4 regions of the Dorea chungnamensis genome follow, and region 1 is predicted to be linked to each of the others. Evidence: predicted binding sites of a transcription regulator. Region 1 holds the regulator's gene; each other region holds the start of a gene.
What was found. The regulator HrcA, encoded in region 1, represses chaperone genes, less so after heat shock. The targets are predictions, from matches to a motif close to TGTTAGCACTCNNNNNNNNNGAGTGCTAACA.

Region 1 (4,149 bases):
TGTCCGAACAATCAAAAAGAGCAGGAAGCAGGCATTTTACCATTCCATTTAATCGACAGGAACTGGCAGATTATCTTTGTGTGGAGCGGAGTGCGATGTCAACGGAACTGGGGAAACTAAAAAAAGAAGGTATTCTTGATATGTGCAGAAGTGAGTTTTGGCTAAAGTAGAAAAAACATTGAGTTTTTATTATTTAAAATGTATAATCAGTTATAGAACGAATTGGGGAATGCTTCACTGGAAGATTCCTAATTTACTTTTTTAGGAGGGAATATCATGAAAGTTTACGATTCAGTAAAAAAGGAAGAATTAGAAGTGGATGGAACAAAAGGATTGATCCAGATCATGAAGGATGGACGTCAGGTAGATTTATATCTGAAAGAAAAGAAATCTGACGCAGATGGTTATATGAGCTGGGATGTAGAACACTGGTCCAGTATCGATCCAAAGAGATTTATCCGTTGCTACTCATTAGAAGGAAGAGTATTGGGTGAATCTACCGGACATAATATCTATGACCTTGAAAATGAGTTTAAGCCGGAAGAAGCAGAAAAAATCGAGCTTAGTTAGGATTTTTGATAATACTTTTCTACTTTTCATCATGCGCAGAATCTCCCTGATGAGGAAGATTAGTGGTTTGGAATGTCAGGCGAGAAGATGGATGGAATGGCTGGCATTCGTTGGACAAGCACTAGAAGCCGTTATAGGAAAAGAAGCAGATATTTTGTGCGAAGATTTGGTTTCCAGCCAAATCTGAGAAGGCTGCTGAGCCTCGAAATCATCAAGATTTCGGGGCGAATCAGCCTGGTCGCCAAATATCTGCTTCTTTTCCTGTTATGGATTCTTAGCGAAGGACTCCGTAATGCCAGCCATTCCATCCATCTTCTCGCCGTCCACATTCCAATCATAACCATTCTCATCTAAATTCATTTTATAAAAAATATGTAAACTATGTTGACAAATGAAAACCATAGTGATACATTAATAGTCGAAGATGTTAGCACTCCTTAAATTCGAGTGCTAACAGGGAAATCCGAAAGGAGGAGTGCAGATGATAGCGGATCATGGACTTAGTGATCGTAAATTAAAAATTCTGCATGCAATCATTCAGAATTATCTTGAGACCGGCGAGCCTGTTGGTTCCAGAACGATTTCAAAATATACGGATTTGAATCTGAGTTCTGCAACGATTCGTAATGAGATGGCTGATCTGGAAGAGCTTGGTTACATTATACAGCCACATACGTCTGCTGGACGAATTCCTTCGGATAAGGGCTATAGACTTTATGTTGATATGTTGATGGAAGAGAAGGAACAGGAACTGAATGAGATGCAGGAGCAGATGCTGGATAAGGCAGACAAGATGGAACAGCTTCTGAAGCAGGCAGCGAAAGTTCTTGCCAGTAATACGAATTACGCAACAATGGTCTCTACACCAATGAACAGCGCGAATAAAATTAAGTTCATTCAGTTGTCTATGGTAGACGAGGAACAGATCATTGCGGTGATCGTACTTGGCGGTAATGTGATTAAGAACAAGATTATTAATATAGATGAACCACTCAGTAATGAAAATTTATTGAAGTTGAATATGCTTCTTAACACAACGTTAAATGGTATGTCTATTGAAGAGATTAATCTTGGATTGATTGCAAGGCTGAAAGAGCAGGCTGGAATACACAGTGCAGTGATTGGAAATGTTCTGGATGCAGTAGCGGATGCCATTCAGATCGATGAAGATATGCAGATCTATACAAGTGGTGCTACGAACATATTTAAGTACCCGGAATTGAGTGATAATCAGAGTGCTCAGGAAATTATCAGTGCTTTTGAAGAAAAGCAGCAATTGACTGAACTAGTGACACAGACGCTGGCAAAAGAAGATAATACAGGGATTCAGGTATATATTGGTGATGAGACACCGGTACAGACTATGAAGGATTGTAGTGTTGTCACCGCAACTTATGAATTGGGAGATGGCATGAAGGGAACCATAGGTATTATCGGACCAAAAAGAATGGATTATGAACATGTATTGAAATCTATGAAACGGCTTCAGAATGAGCTGGATCGGATGTTTCATAAAAAAGAATAAGAAAGGTGGAATAACCCTTGGAAAATAATCAGGAGAAGAGCCAGGAAGAGATGGTAAAAGAAGCAGTTGAGGAGGCAAAGAAAGCTGCTGCAGAGCAGACAGAAGCCGACGAAAAAGCTGCAGAAGAAACTGGCGACGAAAGAGATAATGAAGTAGAATCAGAAGCGGACGCTGCTACAAAAGAAGATGCTGAATCAGATGAAATTGCTGACGAAGCAGAAGCCAAGAACAGTGATGAATCCAAATCTGAAAAAAAGATATTTGGCAAGAAGAATAAAAAAGATAAAAAGGACGAGAAGATCGAAGAACTGACAGACAGACTTACTCGTCAGATGGCTGAGTTTGATAACTTCCGCAAGCGTACAGAAAAGGAAAAATCCCAGATGTATGAAATTGGAGCGAAAGATATCATAGATAAGATTCTTCCGGTAGTTGATAATTTTGAGCGAGGGCTTAATGGTGTCAAGGAAGAAGAAAAAAACGATCCCTTTATCCAAGGAATGGAGATGGTGTATAAACAGTTGATGACTACACTGGAAGGAGTTGGGGTCAAACCTATCGAAGCGGTAGGACAGGAATTCAATCCTGATTTTCATAATGCAGTGATGCATGTGGAAGATGAAAACTTTGGTGAGAATATTGTAGCCGAAGAATTCCAAAAAGGTTATATGTACCGTGACTCTGTAGTGAGACACAGTATGGTAAAAGTAGCAAACTAAATTGAACTTCATTTTAAAATAATTAGGAGGTCTTTATAATGGGCAAAATTATAGGTATTGACTTAGGAACAACAAACAGTTGTGTAGCTGTTATGGAAGGTGGCCAGCCAACGGTCATCGCAAATACAGAAGGTGCAAGAACAACACCATCTGTTGTAGCATTTTCAAAAACAGGAGAGCGTCTGGTAGGTGAACCTGCAAAACGTCAGGCAGTAACAAATGCTGAGAGAACAATCTCTTCTATTAAGAGAGAAATGGGCAGCGATTACAGAGTTACAATTGATGACAAGAAATATTCTCCACAAGAGATTTCTGCTATGATTCTTCAGAAATTGAAAGCAGACGCAGAAGGATATCTTGGAGAAAAGGTAACAGAAGCTGTTATCACAGTTCCTGCTTATTTTAACGATGCTCAGCGCCAGGCAACAAAAGATGCTGGTAAGATTGCAGGTCTTGATGTAAAACGTATCATCAACGAGCCTACAGCTGCAGCTCTGGCATATGGTCTTGATAATGAAAAAGAACAGAAGATCATGGTATATGACTTAGGTGGTGGTACATTTGATGTATCAATCATCGAAATTGGTGATGGTGTCATCGAAGTATTGTCTACAGCTGGTAATAACAGACTTGGTGGTGATGATTTCGACCAGAAGATCACAGATTATATGATTGCTGAATTCAAGAAACAGGAAGGTGTTGATTTATCTACAGATAAGATGGCACTTCAGAGATTAAAAGAAGCTGCTGAGAAGGCTAAAAAAGAATTGTCTTCTGCAACAACAACGAATATTAACCTTCCATTCATCACAGCAACAGCAGAAGGTCCAAAGCACTTTGATATGAATCTGACAAGAGCAAAATTTGATGAATTGACACATGATCTCGTACTGAAGACATCTGAGCCTGTACAGAGAGCACTTTCAGATGCAGGAATCACAGCATCTGAGTTGGGTCAGGTATTATTGGTTGGTGGTTCTACACGTATCCCGGCTGTACAGGAAGAAGTAAAACGTCTGACTGGCAAAGAGCCAAGCAAATCTCTGAACCCAGATGAATGTGTAGCACTTGGTGCTTCTGTTCAGGGTGGTAAACTTGCCGGAGATGCAGGAGCTGGAGATATCCTTCTTCTTGATGTAACTCCATTGTCACTGTCTATTGAGACTATGGGTGGTGTTGCTACAAGACTGATCGAGAGAAATACAACAATTCCTACCAAGAAGAGCCAGATCTTTTCTACTGCAGCAGACAATCAGACAGCCGTTGATATCAATGTTGTACAGGGTGAAAGACAGTTTGCAAGAGATAACAAGTCTCTCGGACAGTTCAGACTGG
Region 2 (4,149 bases), on a different contig from region 1:
AATACCATCTTTTTTGAAAAAAGGCAAGAGGAAATTATCAAAGAATGTTAAAAATTTTTCAAATTTTTTTCTGGGACGGATTAAGAATTCTTTAAGTTGTCACATAACCACGGGTGGAGTATAATTACTGTCATGAAGTTTTGCAAACTGAGATTATGTCATCGGACATAGTTATGATATAGATTCATTGAATGATTTAGATCAACGAGAGGATGAATAACTAGATGTACCAGCAAAAAAGAAGAAAGAAATATTCTAAACGCAAGCAACAAGTAAGGCGTCAATTGCTAGTGATAGCGGGAGTCTTGTTAATGATTATCGTGGCTCTGGTAAGCTGCCAGATCCAAAGACATAAAAAAGAAGCAGAAGTAAAGGAAACCACGAAGATTACACAACAAGAAAAAGAAGAGAAGGAGACTGTAGAAACAGAAGCCCAGAGATTGGAGCGTGTAAAAAGGGAAGCCAAGGAAAATGGATATCCGGAAGGTGTCATCGATCTTCTGGGCAAGAATAAAGAAACGATTGATTTTGTAGAGGATTATGGCGAGAAAAAGGATGACCCCAGTGCTGATACCATAGGGGATGATCTGGAAGCAGGAGAGATTCCACAACTGATCCAATGGGATGAACGTTGGGGATATGCACCTTATGGAACAAGTATCGTGGCCGTCAGCGGCTGTGGACCTACTTGTCTTTCCATGGTAGCGGCAGGACTTAATGAAGACCCGTCGATTACGCCTGCCAAAGTGGCGGCATATGGTACGGAGAATTCTTATGTAGATGAGAATAATGATACTTACTGGAAATTCATGAGTGAGGCCGGAGCAAACTGGAATCTGTCCTGCTACGAGGGGTTGCTTTCGGAAGAACAGGTGAGCGCAGAACTAACAGCCGGACATCCAATTATCTGCAGTGTAGGGCCAGGAGATTTTACGAAAATTGGACATTTCATCGTGTTAACGGGGTATGAAAGTGGAAATGTTACGGTCAATGACCCGTTTAGCCAGAAAAACAGTGATAAGACTTGGGTATATGCAGAGATTGCAGACCAGATAAAAGCAATGTGGATTTATTCTTTGAAGGAATAGCTTTACATGATTTCCAAAAAAACTGAAAATATTAGCACTCAACACTTGACAGTGCTAACAAAAAGCGTTATTGTTATATCGTAAATAGAACAATAACGCTTTTTATATAGGAGGTTGTCAGTATGAATATTAATAAATTTACGCAAAAATCATTACAGGCTGTTCAAGGCTGTGAACGTGTGGCATTGGATTATGGCAACCAGGAGATTGCACAGGAACATCTGCTCTACACATTGCTGACGCAGGATGACAGTCTGATTCTCAAGCTGATTGAGAAGATGGGACTCGATAAAAGCAGCATGATCAATCGGGTGGAAGAAGCACTCGGGAAGCGCCCGAAGGTTCAAGGCGGACAGCAGTATGTAGGACAGGATCTGAACAATGCACTGGTTCATGCGGAAGATGAGGCAAAGCAGATGGGAGATGAATATGTTTCTGTTGAACATCTGTTTTTGTCCATTATGAAGTATGCAAGCAAAGAGATTAAGACGATTTTCCGGGAGATGGGAATCAGCAGGGAAGGATTCCTGCAGGCATTATCTACAGTCAGAGGCAATCAGCGCGTGACCAGCGATAATCCAGAGGATACGTATGACACTCTGAATAAATATGGTTCTGACCTTGTAGAACGTGCCAGAGAGCAGAAGATGGATCCAGTCATTGGACGTGATTCCGAGATCCGTAATGTGATTCGTATTCTGTCTCGTAAAACGAAGAATAATCCGGTTTTGATCGGAGAACCGGGAGTAGGTAAGACGGCAGTAGTTGAAGGCCTTGCTCAGCGTATTGTGCGTGGAGATGTACCGGAAGGCTTGAAGAATAAGACCATATTCTCACTGGATATGGGTGCGCTGGTAGCAGGTGCGAAATATCGTGGAGAGTTCGAGGAACGTCTGAAAGCAGTGCTGGAGGAAGTAAAGAACAGCGACGGCAGAATTATTCTTTTCATTGATGAGCTCCATACGATTGTAGGTGCAGGTAAGACAGACGGTGCCATGGATGCCGGCAACATGTTAAAACCAATGCTGGCAAGAGGAGAGCTGCACTGTATCGGTGCTACGACCCTGGATGAATATCGTCAGTACATTGAGAAAGATGCTGCACTGGAACGTCGTTTCCAGCCGGTAACCGTAGATGAGCCTACCGTGGAAGATGCCATTTCTATTCTGCGTGGACTGAAAGAGCGGTATGAAGTATTCCATGGCGTGAAGATTACAGATGGTGCTCTGGTAGCAGCGGCAACATTGTCAGATCGCTATATTTCCGATCGTTTCTTACCAGATAAGGCGATTGACCTGGTGGATGAGGCATGTGCCCTGATTAAGACAGAACTGGATTCTATGCCGACAGAGCTGGATGAACTGCGGCGTAAGATCATGCAGATGGAGATTGAAGAGGCTGCACTTAAGAAAGAAGATGACCGTCTCAGTAAGGAACGGCTGGAACACCTGCAGCAGGAGCTTGCAGAGCTTAGAGAAGAGTTCGCAGGAAAGAAAGCGCAATGGGATAATGAGAAGGTTGGAATCGAACGAGTTCAGAAGATTCGTGAAGAGATAGAACAGGTCAATAAAGAGATTGAGAAAGCGCAGCATTCTTATGATCTGGAGAAGGCAGCTGAGCTTCAGTATGGAAGGCTGCCTCAGTTGCAGAAGCAGTTAGAAGCGGAGGAAGAGAAGGTAAAGGATGAAGATATGTCTCTGGTTCACGAAAGTGTAACCGATGAAGAGATTGGGCGAATTGTATCTCGATGGACTGGGATTCCTGTGGCTAAGCTGAATGAAAGTGAGAGAAGCAAGACTTTACATCTGGCAGATGAACTGCATAAGCGTGTTATCGGACAGGATGAAGGTGTGGAGCTGGTAACCGAAGCAATTATCCGTTCAAAAGCCGGAATTAAGGATCCGACAAAACCGATTGGTTCTTTTCTGTTCCTTGGTCCTACCGGTGTAGGTAAGACAGAGCTTGCCAAGGCGTTGGCAGAAAGCCTCTTTGATGACGAGAACAATATGGTACGAATCGATATGAGTGAGTATATGGAGAAGTACTCGGTGTCTCGACTGATCGGAGCGCCTCCGGGATATGTTGGATATGATGAAGGCGGTCAGCTTACAGAGGCAGTTCGCAGAAAACCATATTCTGTAGTGCTTTTTGATGAGATTGAGAAAGCGCATCCAGATGTATTTAATGTATTGCTTCAAGTATTGGATGACGGACGGATTACGGATTCACAGGGACGTACCGTGGACTTCAAGAATACGATTCTGATCATGACCTCTAATATCGGCTCTTCTTATCTGCTGGACGGTATTGATGAACAGGGAAATATCAGTGAAGCAAGCCAGCAGGCAGTTATGGAAGAATTACGGGCACATTTCAGACCGGAATTCCTGAATCGTCTGGATGAGACGATTATGTTCAAACCATTGACGAAAGATAATATTTATGACATTATTGACTTATTAATAGCAGATGTCAACAAGCGTCTGGATGACAAAGAGATTCAGATTGCACTTACGGATGCGGCAAAGAGTTATATCGTGGATGCCGGTTATGATCCAACTTACGGAGCACGTCCGCTGAAGCGTTATCTGCAGAAGAATGTGGAGACTCTTGCTGCAAAATTAATGCTTCAAGGGGATGTGGGTGCACAGGATACGATTGTGATAGACGTGGAAAATGGCAGACTAACGGCAAGGAGTTAGGTCGAAAGTGTCAATCATATTTCATATCGATGTAAATTCCGCTTATCTTAGCTGGACAGCGGTAGAACAATTGAAAAATGGCGCAGAAGTAGATCTTCGGACCATTCCGTCCATTATCGGCGGAGATCAGAAGTCCCGGCACGGAGTGGTTCTGGCGAAGTCTGTTCCTGCGAAGAAGTATGGCATTCGTACGGGAGAACCTGTTGCGAATGCCTTTCGCAAGTGTCCTAATCTTGTGACAGCGCCGCCAGATCATAAGTTATATCATCAATATAGTGAGCGGCTGATGGTTTTTCTGAGAAGTTACACGGATCAGATTGAACAGGTCAGTGTGGATGAGTGTTATATGGACTTTACAG
Region 3 (4,149 bases), on a different contig from region 1:
AGCCTTCCAGTCCTGCATTTTCTACAATCGCGTAAAGCGGTGCTTCCAATGCTGTTGCTACGATCTCTGCACCTGTCTTTTCATCGCCTGTCAGTGTTGCTGCAAGTTCATGGACTTTCTTCTGTGCATGGATATACGCAGATCCGCCGCCACTGATAATTCCTTCAGACACTGCAGCTTTGGTAGCGTTCATTGCATCTTCCATACGATATTTGGCTTCCTTCATCTCGGTCTCTGTTGCTGCTCCGACACGGATCACTGCAACACCGCCGCCTAGTTTGGCAATACGATCCATCAGTTTCTCTTTGTCAAAATCAGATGTTGTATCTGCCATCTGTCTTCTCAGGCTGTCAATTCGTTCTTCCACTCCGGCTTTGTTACCTGCGCCATCAACGATGGTTGTATTCTCCTTGGTAACTTTCACGGATCTGGCACGTCCAAGCATATCCATTGTTGTGTCCTTCAGCTGCATTCCAAGATCGTCCATAACGACCTGTCCACCCGTCAGAGTTGCAATATCCTGCAGCATTTCTTTCCGATTATCTCCGAATCCAGGAGCTTTTACTGCAACAACCTTTAAGGTTCCTCTTAATCTATTTACGATCAATGTAGTAAGAGCTTCGCCTTCTACATCTTCTGCAAGAATCAGAAGCTCTTTTCCCTCTCTCATGATATTTTCCAGAATCGGAAGAATGTCCTGAATATTAGAGATCTTCTTATCCGTCATGAGGATATATGGATTCTCCATATTGGCAACCATCTTCTCTTTGTCATCACACATATAACCGGAAAGATATCCATTATCGAACTGCATACCTTCTACCACATCAATTTCTGTCTTCATGGTCTTGGCTTCCTCAATGGTGATGACTCCATTCTCTCCGACCTTTTCCATCGCATCTGCGATCATCTCACCAACTTCTTCGTTACCGGCAGAGATGGCGGCAACCTTTGCAATATGATCTTTTCCAGTTACCGGCTGGCTCATCTCCTCCAGCGCTTCACAGACAGCATCGGAAGCTTTTTTCATACCTTTTCTCAGGATGATCGGATTCGCTCCGGCCGCAATGTTCTTCATTCCCTGGTTGACAAGTGCCTGTGCCAGAACGGTTGCTGTTGTTGTTCCGTCACCTGCGATATCATTCGTCTTCGTCGCAACCTCTTTAACCAGCTGCGCACCCATGTTCTCGTAGTGGTCTTCCAGTTCAATATCCTTTGCGATTGTCACACCATCATTAGTGATCAATGGCGCACCATAAGACTGCTCTAATACTACGTTCCTTCCTTTTGGTCCAAGTGTTACTTTTACAGTGTCTGCAAGCTTATTGACACCTGTCTCCATTTTCTTTCTTGCATCAATATCAAAACTAATATCCTTTGCCATAATGAATTCCTTCTTTCTCTGAACTTTTCAAAATCTATTCTACAATTGCCATAATATCGCTCTGATCTACAATAATATACTCTTCATCATCTATCTTAACTTCTGTTCCGGCATATTGAGAATATATAACTTTATCCCCTTCTTTTACCTGCATACCGCTACATTTTTCGTCGTCTCCCTTTCCAGGTCCAACCGCGATTACAACTGCATCCTGTGGTTTTTCTTTGGCACTGTCTGGCAGGATAATTCCAGATTGTGTCTTCTCTTCTGCTTCCTGTTGCTGCAAAATAACTCTGTTTCCTAATGGTCTTAATTTCATTACAATAACCTGCCTTTCATTTTTGTCAGCACTCTTTCTATCCGAGTGCCAGGTTTAGTTTAAAAAATATATTACTCCTCGCGAAGTAATTATTTTAATTTTAAACTATTTATTTTTAAAGTATTATATCACTTGTTTTTTCTTTGTCAACAGAGTTTATACTTTTTTTAAAAATAAAAATGCAAAGCATATTTTTATACCTTGCATTTTCATCAGACTATATGATATTTTCTATATTACTTTTTATCTTCAAGGAAACTTCCAGAAATACCCGAAGTTCTTCTTCTGATATTCCCTGCAGAATCTGCCGGTTCATCTCTTCTCTTCTTTTTGCCATCTCTGCAACAATCTCTTTCGCAGAATCCAGTACTTCATAATGCACATATCTACGATCATTTTCGTCTGGAATCGCCATAATAAACTTCCGCCTGCACAGACTGTCAACCGCCTGTGAGATATGGCCCCTGTTCATCATTAATTGTGTATGGATATCCGTGGGAGTGTTATGGCTGCCGCAACGGGATAAGAAATACAAAATCTCTAATTCTGCTTTTTTCAAGTCATATTTCTGGCGTAATTCTATACTTTGTTCATCCAACAGTTTCTTAAACTGTCCGCCTTGCAAGATAGATTCCATCTGTCCGTCCATAACATCACCTACTTTTTCAAATATTAAGTATCATTTTATCAAATAAGAGAATGTAAGGCAATAAAGGACTTGTGAATATTTATGCTCAAGAATAACAAGCTATTCTCTTTTTTCCCACTTTACTTCTGCTTTCTTGCCATAATGCGCCAGCCCAACATAATACACTGTCCCTTCCATCTGTGCATCATACTTCTTTTCCTTCGCCTGCCGTATTGCATCCAGCGCCAATTCTTCCAGACTCTGTGACTTGTCTCTGGTATATTTGAATTCCAGTATCATATGTGGCAGTTCTGGTTTTCTGGCATAAAGGAGAATATCTCCCCTTCCCATTCCACTCTCCCGGTTACTTTGCACATCATAATATGGATGCAGAAAAGTACACATTCCTAGCATCATCATATGATAGCTGTTCTCACTTTTTAAATCATGACAGGAGGGCAGATTCATTAGAATCCACTGATATTCTTCTGCAAATCTCTCCATAGCCTCTGTTCTCAGATTCAAGAGCATCAGGTCAATATGTCCTTCTTCTACCTGCATATAAAATGCTGTAAGTTCCTGAAAAGCCTTCCACACTTCATAATTTGGAATCCGAAGCTTATAGATTCCTTCACTTAATTCCTCCTGGACCGTTACCATCCCTGCGTTGATTAACAGTCCCCAAAGAGAAGCATCATCCTGCTTCTCATAATATGCCATTGACAGTTCTGCACTGACAGTTGCTGTTCCTTTTTCAATCAATTCATTATAGCCACGGGAAAAAGATTCGCCCCGCTGCGCAAGTGCATTTTTAATGATACTGTTCTCACTGGTATTCAGCCAATAGGCTTCTAGCTTCTTTCTGGATGCATAACATGTTACCGACCACGGATTATATACCTCCTCTGTACCGAACAGATATCCATCATACATTGCCTTAATATCACTTGAAAATTCCAGTTCACAATATTGCAAAAGTGCTTTGACTTCCTTCTCTGAGAATCCAAAGCATTCTGCATATTCCGGATCCTTTACCGTACAGACAACCAGATTATTGAGTCCGGAAAATATATTCTCCTTGGCAACACGCTGCACTCCAGTCAACATCGCTTTTTCAAGAGACGGATTCCCTTTGAGCGAAGAGCTTAAAAGTTCTGCCAGTACGCCACGTATATTCTCATAATATCCGCTATCATTTGCAGAAATAAATGGTGTATCATATTCATCTATAAGAAGGTATACCTTTTTCTCATAATATAATTCCAACAAATAACATAATACAGAAATCGATGCAACAAGATAATTTCTCCCCTCATCATTCATTTCCCTCTGGCAAAGACAGCGATATATCCTCTGTGCCTGCGCATTCTGCTCCTTGGGCAATCGCGCTTCCTTCCATACAAATGAATACCGCTGATATTCTTTTTGAATCACATCACATAACTTATACAACATCTCGTTCGCCGAACTGCCCTTGACATTCAGAAATGACAGAAATATGACCGGATGTTCATTCATCTCTTCCATGACATAGCTTTCGGTAACTCTGGTCCCTGCAAACACATCGCCGGAATATTTTGTACAATCCAGGAATTCAGCCAACATGGACATATTTAATGTCTTCCCGAATCTTCTGGGGCGCGTGACCAGCGTGATCTGATACCAGGATTCCAGGAATTCCTCTATCATCTTCGTCTTATCCACATAATATCCGCCTTTTTCACGTAAACTACGAAAATTCTGTTCTCCAATTACCAGCTTTTTCCTGATATTCTTCCGCGACTTCTTATGCTGCGCCTGATAGGATATCATATTCTC
Region 4 (4,149 bases), on a different contig from region 1:
GAAGCAGTTCCTGACGTCTGTCTTCTTTGTCTGTCATATCCATCAGCATTTCCGAAGTTCCCATAATGCCTGATAACGGCGTCCGAAGATCATGGGAAATCGCACGCAGAAGATTCGCCCGTTCTCTTTCCCGTTCCATATTTTCTCTGTCACGCACTCTTTCTACCGTTACTTCAATACGTTCCATCGCCATGGAGACATTTTCTATGATAGAATGCAACAGCTTTTTCTTTTCCTGCAGCTGTTCCGCATTCACAGTTTTATCAATTTTTATCACTGCCAGCAAATGTTCCCTCCCATTAACCGGATATCCATAAGTGTCCTCTTCTTCCAGATATTCTGTCCGAAGATCTGTATATTTCTTCCGAATCTCTTCTGCATCCGGCAATCCTCTGTGAATCTGTTCTTTTCCTGACTGCTGAATGTAGATCGGTGCAGACTGTCTTCCAATATAAATACATCCAACATTTATCTGAAGAAGATGGCTGATACTTTCTGCAGCGATTTTCAGAACTGCTTCTATATCTGAAGCATCCGACAGTTTACTGGAGAGCATATATAAAATCTGGCTTTCTTTTCCTCTTTCATTAAAAGTTTTTCTTTTGTTGTCAGGGCACTCGTAAGAATGGAAGTTGTCAGCATGATTGAAAAAGTAACCAGATACTCCGGATCATTTACAGCAAGCGTATGATAGGGTTCTGTAAAAAAATAATTATAACATAGTAATGAAACTACCGCTGATAAAATCCCATACTGATATCCTGATGTAAATCTTGCAACCAAAAGAACAGCCAAAAGATACATCACTACAATGTTAGTCTCTGGAAATCCCAGTCCTGTAAATATCTTTCCAAGTATGGTAGCTACAAAGACAACTGCCGCCAGTTTTAACAGACTCAACAGTACTTCTTTTGTTTTACTCATTACAATCGCCTCTTTATTATCGTATTTTCCCCATTAAGTAAAGCACACACAGGCTGTTTTTCAATCCCATGAAACATGGCATTCAAGTTCACAAAATCTTCACAGAATTATTAGCACTCTCTATTGACGAGTGCTAATCCGTGTGTTATATTACACGTAGAACAAAGGAAGAGGAACTGATTTCTCTTCCTGATATTCATAAATCAACACTTCGGGTTTCTCCGATAGTGCAAACTTTAGTTTATGTCATGAAAGGAGATATGACTTATGTTAATGCCTAGTATTTTTGGAGAAAGTTTATTTGATGATTTTTTGGATGATTTTGCTTTCCCGGACATCGATAAAAAATTGTATGGGAAACATGCTCCCCATATCATGAAGACCGATGTGAAGGAAAAAGACAACACTTACGAAGTGGCCATTGATCTTCCGGGATTTAAGAAAGACGAGATTCAGATTCAGCTTGAAAATGGTTACATAACCGTAAGTGCGGCAAAAGGTCTGGATAAAGACGAAAAAGATAAGGAAGGAAAATATATCCGCCGCGAGCGTTATGCCGGAAATGTAAGCAGAAGCTTTTATGTAGGAAATAATGTTCAGAGAGAAGACATCCATCCGAAATTTGAAAATGGTATTCTTTCCTTTACTGTTCCAAAAGAGCAGAAGGCAGTAGAAAACAACTCACATTATATTGCCATCGAAGGTTAATCTCAAACGGGCAGGGAATAAAACCCCTGCCTGTTTTAAAAGCTAAATACAAGCAGGAAAGAGGTTTTTGATATGAGTAAAACGACATCAAGAGTATTATGGATTTTAGCCGGAATTTTTCTGATTATAATCGGGATCGGATGTTTGAGGAATCCTGGAGAAATTCTTTATGGTCTTCCCATTATCTTTGGAGTTGCCATGATGTTTTCCGGCATTATAGATATTGTGATATTTGCAGCCGGTCATGATTATATGGCAGGCTCTGGCTGGTTTCTTGCTGACGGCATTCTGACCATACTGATGTCTTTATTCATTTTGGGAAATGGATGGTTTACAGCAATGACTATTTCCTTTATTTTAGGAATGTGGCTGATTTTTTCAGGTATCACCAAACTGGTTAATTCTTTCGACCTTCAAAAACTGGGAGTAAAGGGCTGGGGCTGGTTTACAGTACTTGGAATCCTGCTGACTGTGATTGGTTTTCTGTCATTCACACATCCATTTGCAAGTATTGCAGCTATGGCCTGGGTAATCGGATTTTTCTTGATCCTACAGGGTATTGTATCTGTTATGCGTGGATGCTTTTCCAATCGCTTCTGGATGTAAAATATAACAAAAATAACATTGCCAAGGAGGAAAAAGGCACCTCTTCATATAGATTCGGCTGCATACAAAATTGTGTGCAGCCTTTTTTAACGAATACCTAATTTCAAAAACAATTCTCTTACTCTCTACGGATAATCTTATCCTACAACAATTTTTTCTTTTTAAAATAAATAAGTTCCAGAATAATTGTTATTACTGCAATTGAAATCACTGCAACATATCCGTATTTCCACTGCAGCTCTGGCATATTTACAAAATTCATACCATACCATCCAGTCAAAAGTGTCAAAGGAAGGAATAACGTTGTGACAACCGTCAGAATACACATAATCTTATTCTGCTGTGCATCTTGCTGAGATTGGTACAATTCCCGTAACTGTAGTATATTCTCCCGAAGCAACTGTACATGGTTTTGCAGCCGTTCTGTACGAAGTGCATAACGATTCCACTGTTCTGTATTACAGATGATAGAAATTCCATCTTGAGACTGGAGCAGATCACCAATCACAGTAAGTTGCTCATAATAGGCATCCAACTCCGAAAGTCTTTGACGATACCTTGTAAGTACTGTAAAGAAATCATCCGGAACATTTTTTATGAGCTGGTCTTCCATCTTTTCAATCTCTTTTTCTAAATGTAACAGATACAAAAGATCATTTTCAATCATCACTTCCATCATCTTAAGAAGAAACTGATCCGGCGATTTCAACTGCTGAAACTGTTCTTCTTTTTTCTCTATCCAGTGTTTCAGATCCCCATTGCACTCAATTAAAAAAAGTTCTTTATCTGTCATGTAAAATCCACAGGAAATCTGAGATGTACGTTTTTCATTTTTTTTCGGTACTCGCAAAGTTCCCAGAATACAATCCTGATACACTTCTGCTTTGCAGTATCGGATTGATCTGATACTGTGTAATAATTCTTTATCATGCGGAAAATCCTTCTTCAATTCTCGAAATTCATCTTCCTTTATGATCGTAAGGAACTGCAACTTCTTCATAGAATCTCTCATACTCCTTTCTTCCTTTATTCTTCTCTAGTAAATCAGGATACTCTTTATTTTTATGAAATGCAAATACGAATTGGCAGGAACTGTCACAAGCACAATAACCAAATAGCAACATCAGACATATTTATATCGCATTCAGATGCCCAAATACATTCTTATAAAATTTTTAGTACTTTTTTAGTACCAAGAGAAAAGAAATGATTTTTTTGATTTTTCCAAGAAATAATTTAGAATAAAAAAACACCACAAAGCCTATAATCCAAGCTTTGTGGTATTCATGAGTCCCAGTCGGAGTGACGTGATTCGAACACGCGACCTCTACGTCCCGAACGTAGCGCTCTACCAAGCTGAGCCACACTCCGATAAAAGAACCGGACATCTTACAAGAAGACATCCGGCGCCCCTGCCAAGGAACTACGGATAGAGGACTCGAACCTCTACTAACAGAGTCAGAGTCTGCTGTGCTGCCATTACACCAATCCGCAATGTGTTTCCAGCGAACATGTTATATTATACCAAGTTTTTCAAAAAAAGCAACCCCTTTTTTTATTTTTTTCAACTTTTTTTCATTTTTCTCGATTTTTTTCCTCGACCTAAAAACCACTGCGCGCACTCCCCACACGAGAACTTCCTACAGTTTGAGAATGTCAGGTGTTAGGATAAGCACCGGACATTCAAGCATCCTGAGCCATCCTAACGCTGTGACTTCTCAGCCTGCAGACTTTCTCGCCCTAGATCCTCTTAATTCTCTCAATTGCTGCTACGGTATTCTCATAAGAACCAAATGCAGTCAGTCTGAAGTATCCTTCTCCGCTTGGACCGAATCCTGATCCAGGAGTACCTACTACATTTGCTTTTTCCAGCAGATAATCAAAGAATTCCCAGGAGGTCATTCCATCTGG

Region 2: clpB (ATP-dependent chaperone ClpB) is a predicted target of HrcA. The motif match lies at 1,118-1,148, and genes of this name have one in related genera.
Region 3: ABE613_RS08780 (co-chaperone GroES) is a predicted target of HrcA. The motif match lies at 1,727-1,757, and genes of this name have one in related genera.
Region 4: ABE613_RS10570 (Hsp20/alpha crystallin family protein) is a predicted target of HrcA. The motif match lies at 1,033-1,063, and genes of this name have one in related genera.

The regions. Positions count from the first base shown of each region.
Region 1 is NZ_JBDOHT010000006.1:143,001-147,149, forward strand. It holds gene ABE613_RS07295 (Crp/Fnr family transcriptional regulator) at 1-170, shown strand, start outside; gene ABE613_RS07300 (hypothetical protein) at 277-570, shown strand; gene ABE613_RS07305 (hypothetical protein) at 643-924, shown strand; gene hrcA (heat-inducible transcriptional repressor HrcA) at 1,052-2,095, shown strand; gene grpE (nucleotide exchange factor GrpE) at 2,113-2,814, shown strand; gene dnaK (molecular chaperone DnaK) at 2,853-4,149, shown strand, end outside.
Region 2 is NZ_JBDOHT010000011.1:104,299-108,447, forward strand. It holds gene ABE613_RS10885 (C39 family peptidase) at 225-1,088, shown strand; gene clpB (ATP-dependent chaperone ClpB) at 1,211-3,790, shown strand; gene ABE613_RS10895 (Y-family DNA polymerase) at 3,798-4,149, shown strand, end outside.
Region 3 is NZ_JBDOHT010000008.1:67,984-72,132, reverse strand. It holds gene groL (chaperonin GroEL) at 1-1,384, opposite strand, end outside; gene ABE613_RS08780 (co-chaperone GroES) at 1,419-1,703, opposite strand; gene ABE613_RS08775 (MarR family winged helix-turn-helix transcriptional regulator) at 1,921-2,352, opposite strand; gene ABE613_RS08770 (AAA family ATPase) at 2,452-4,149, opposite strand, start outside.
Region 4 is NZ_JBDOHT010000011.1:41,021-45,169, reverse strand. It holds gene ABE613_RS10580 (sensor histidine kinase) at 1-556, opposite strand, end outside; gene ABE613_RS10575 (DUF4118 domain-containing protein) at 520-924, opposite strand; gene ABE613_RS10570 (Hsp20/alpha crystallin family protein) at 1,192-1,632, shown strand; gene ABE613_RS10565 (HdeD family acid-resistance protein) at 1,705-2,238, shown strand; gene ABE613_RS10560 (magnesium transporter CorA family protein) at 2,381-3,250, opposite strand; tRNA gene ABE613_RS10555 (tRNA-Pro) at 3,536-3,609, opposite strand; tRNA gene ABE613_RS10550 (tRNA-Gln) at 3,662-3,732, opposite strand; gene ABE613_RS10545 (LL-diaminopimelate aminotransferase) at 3,979-4,149, opposite strand, start outside.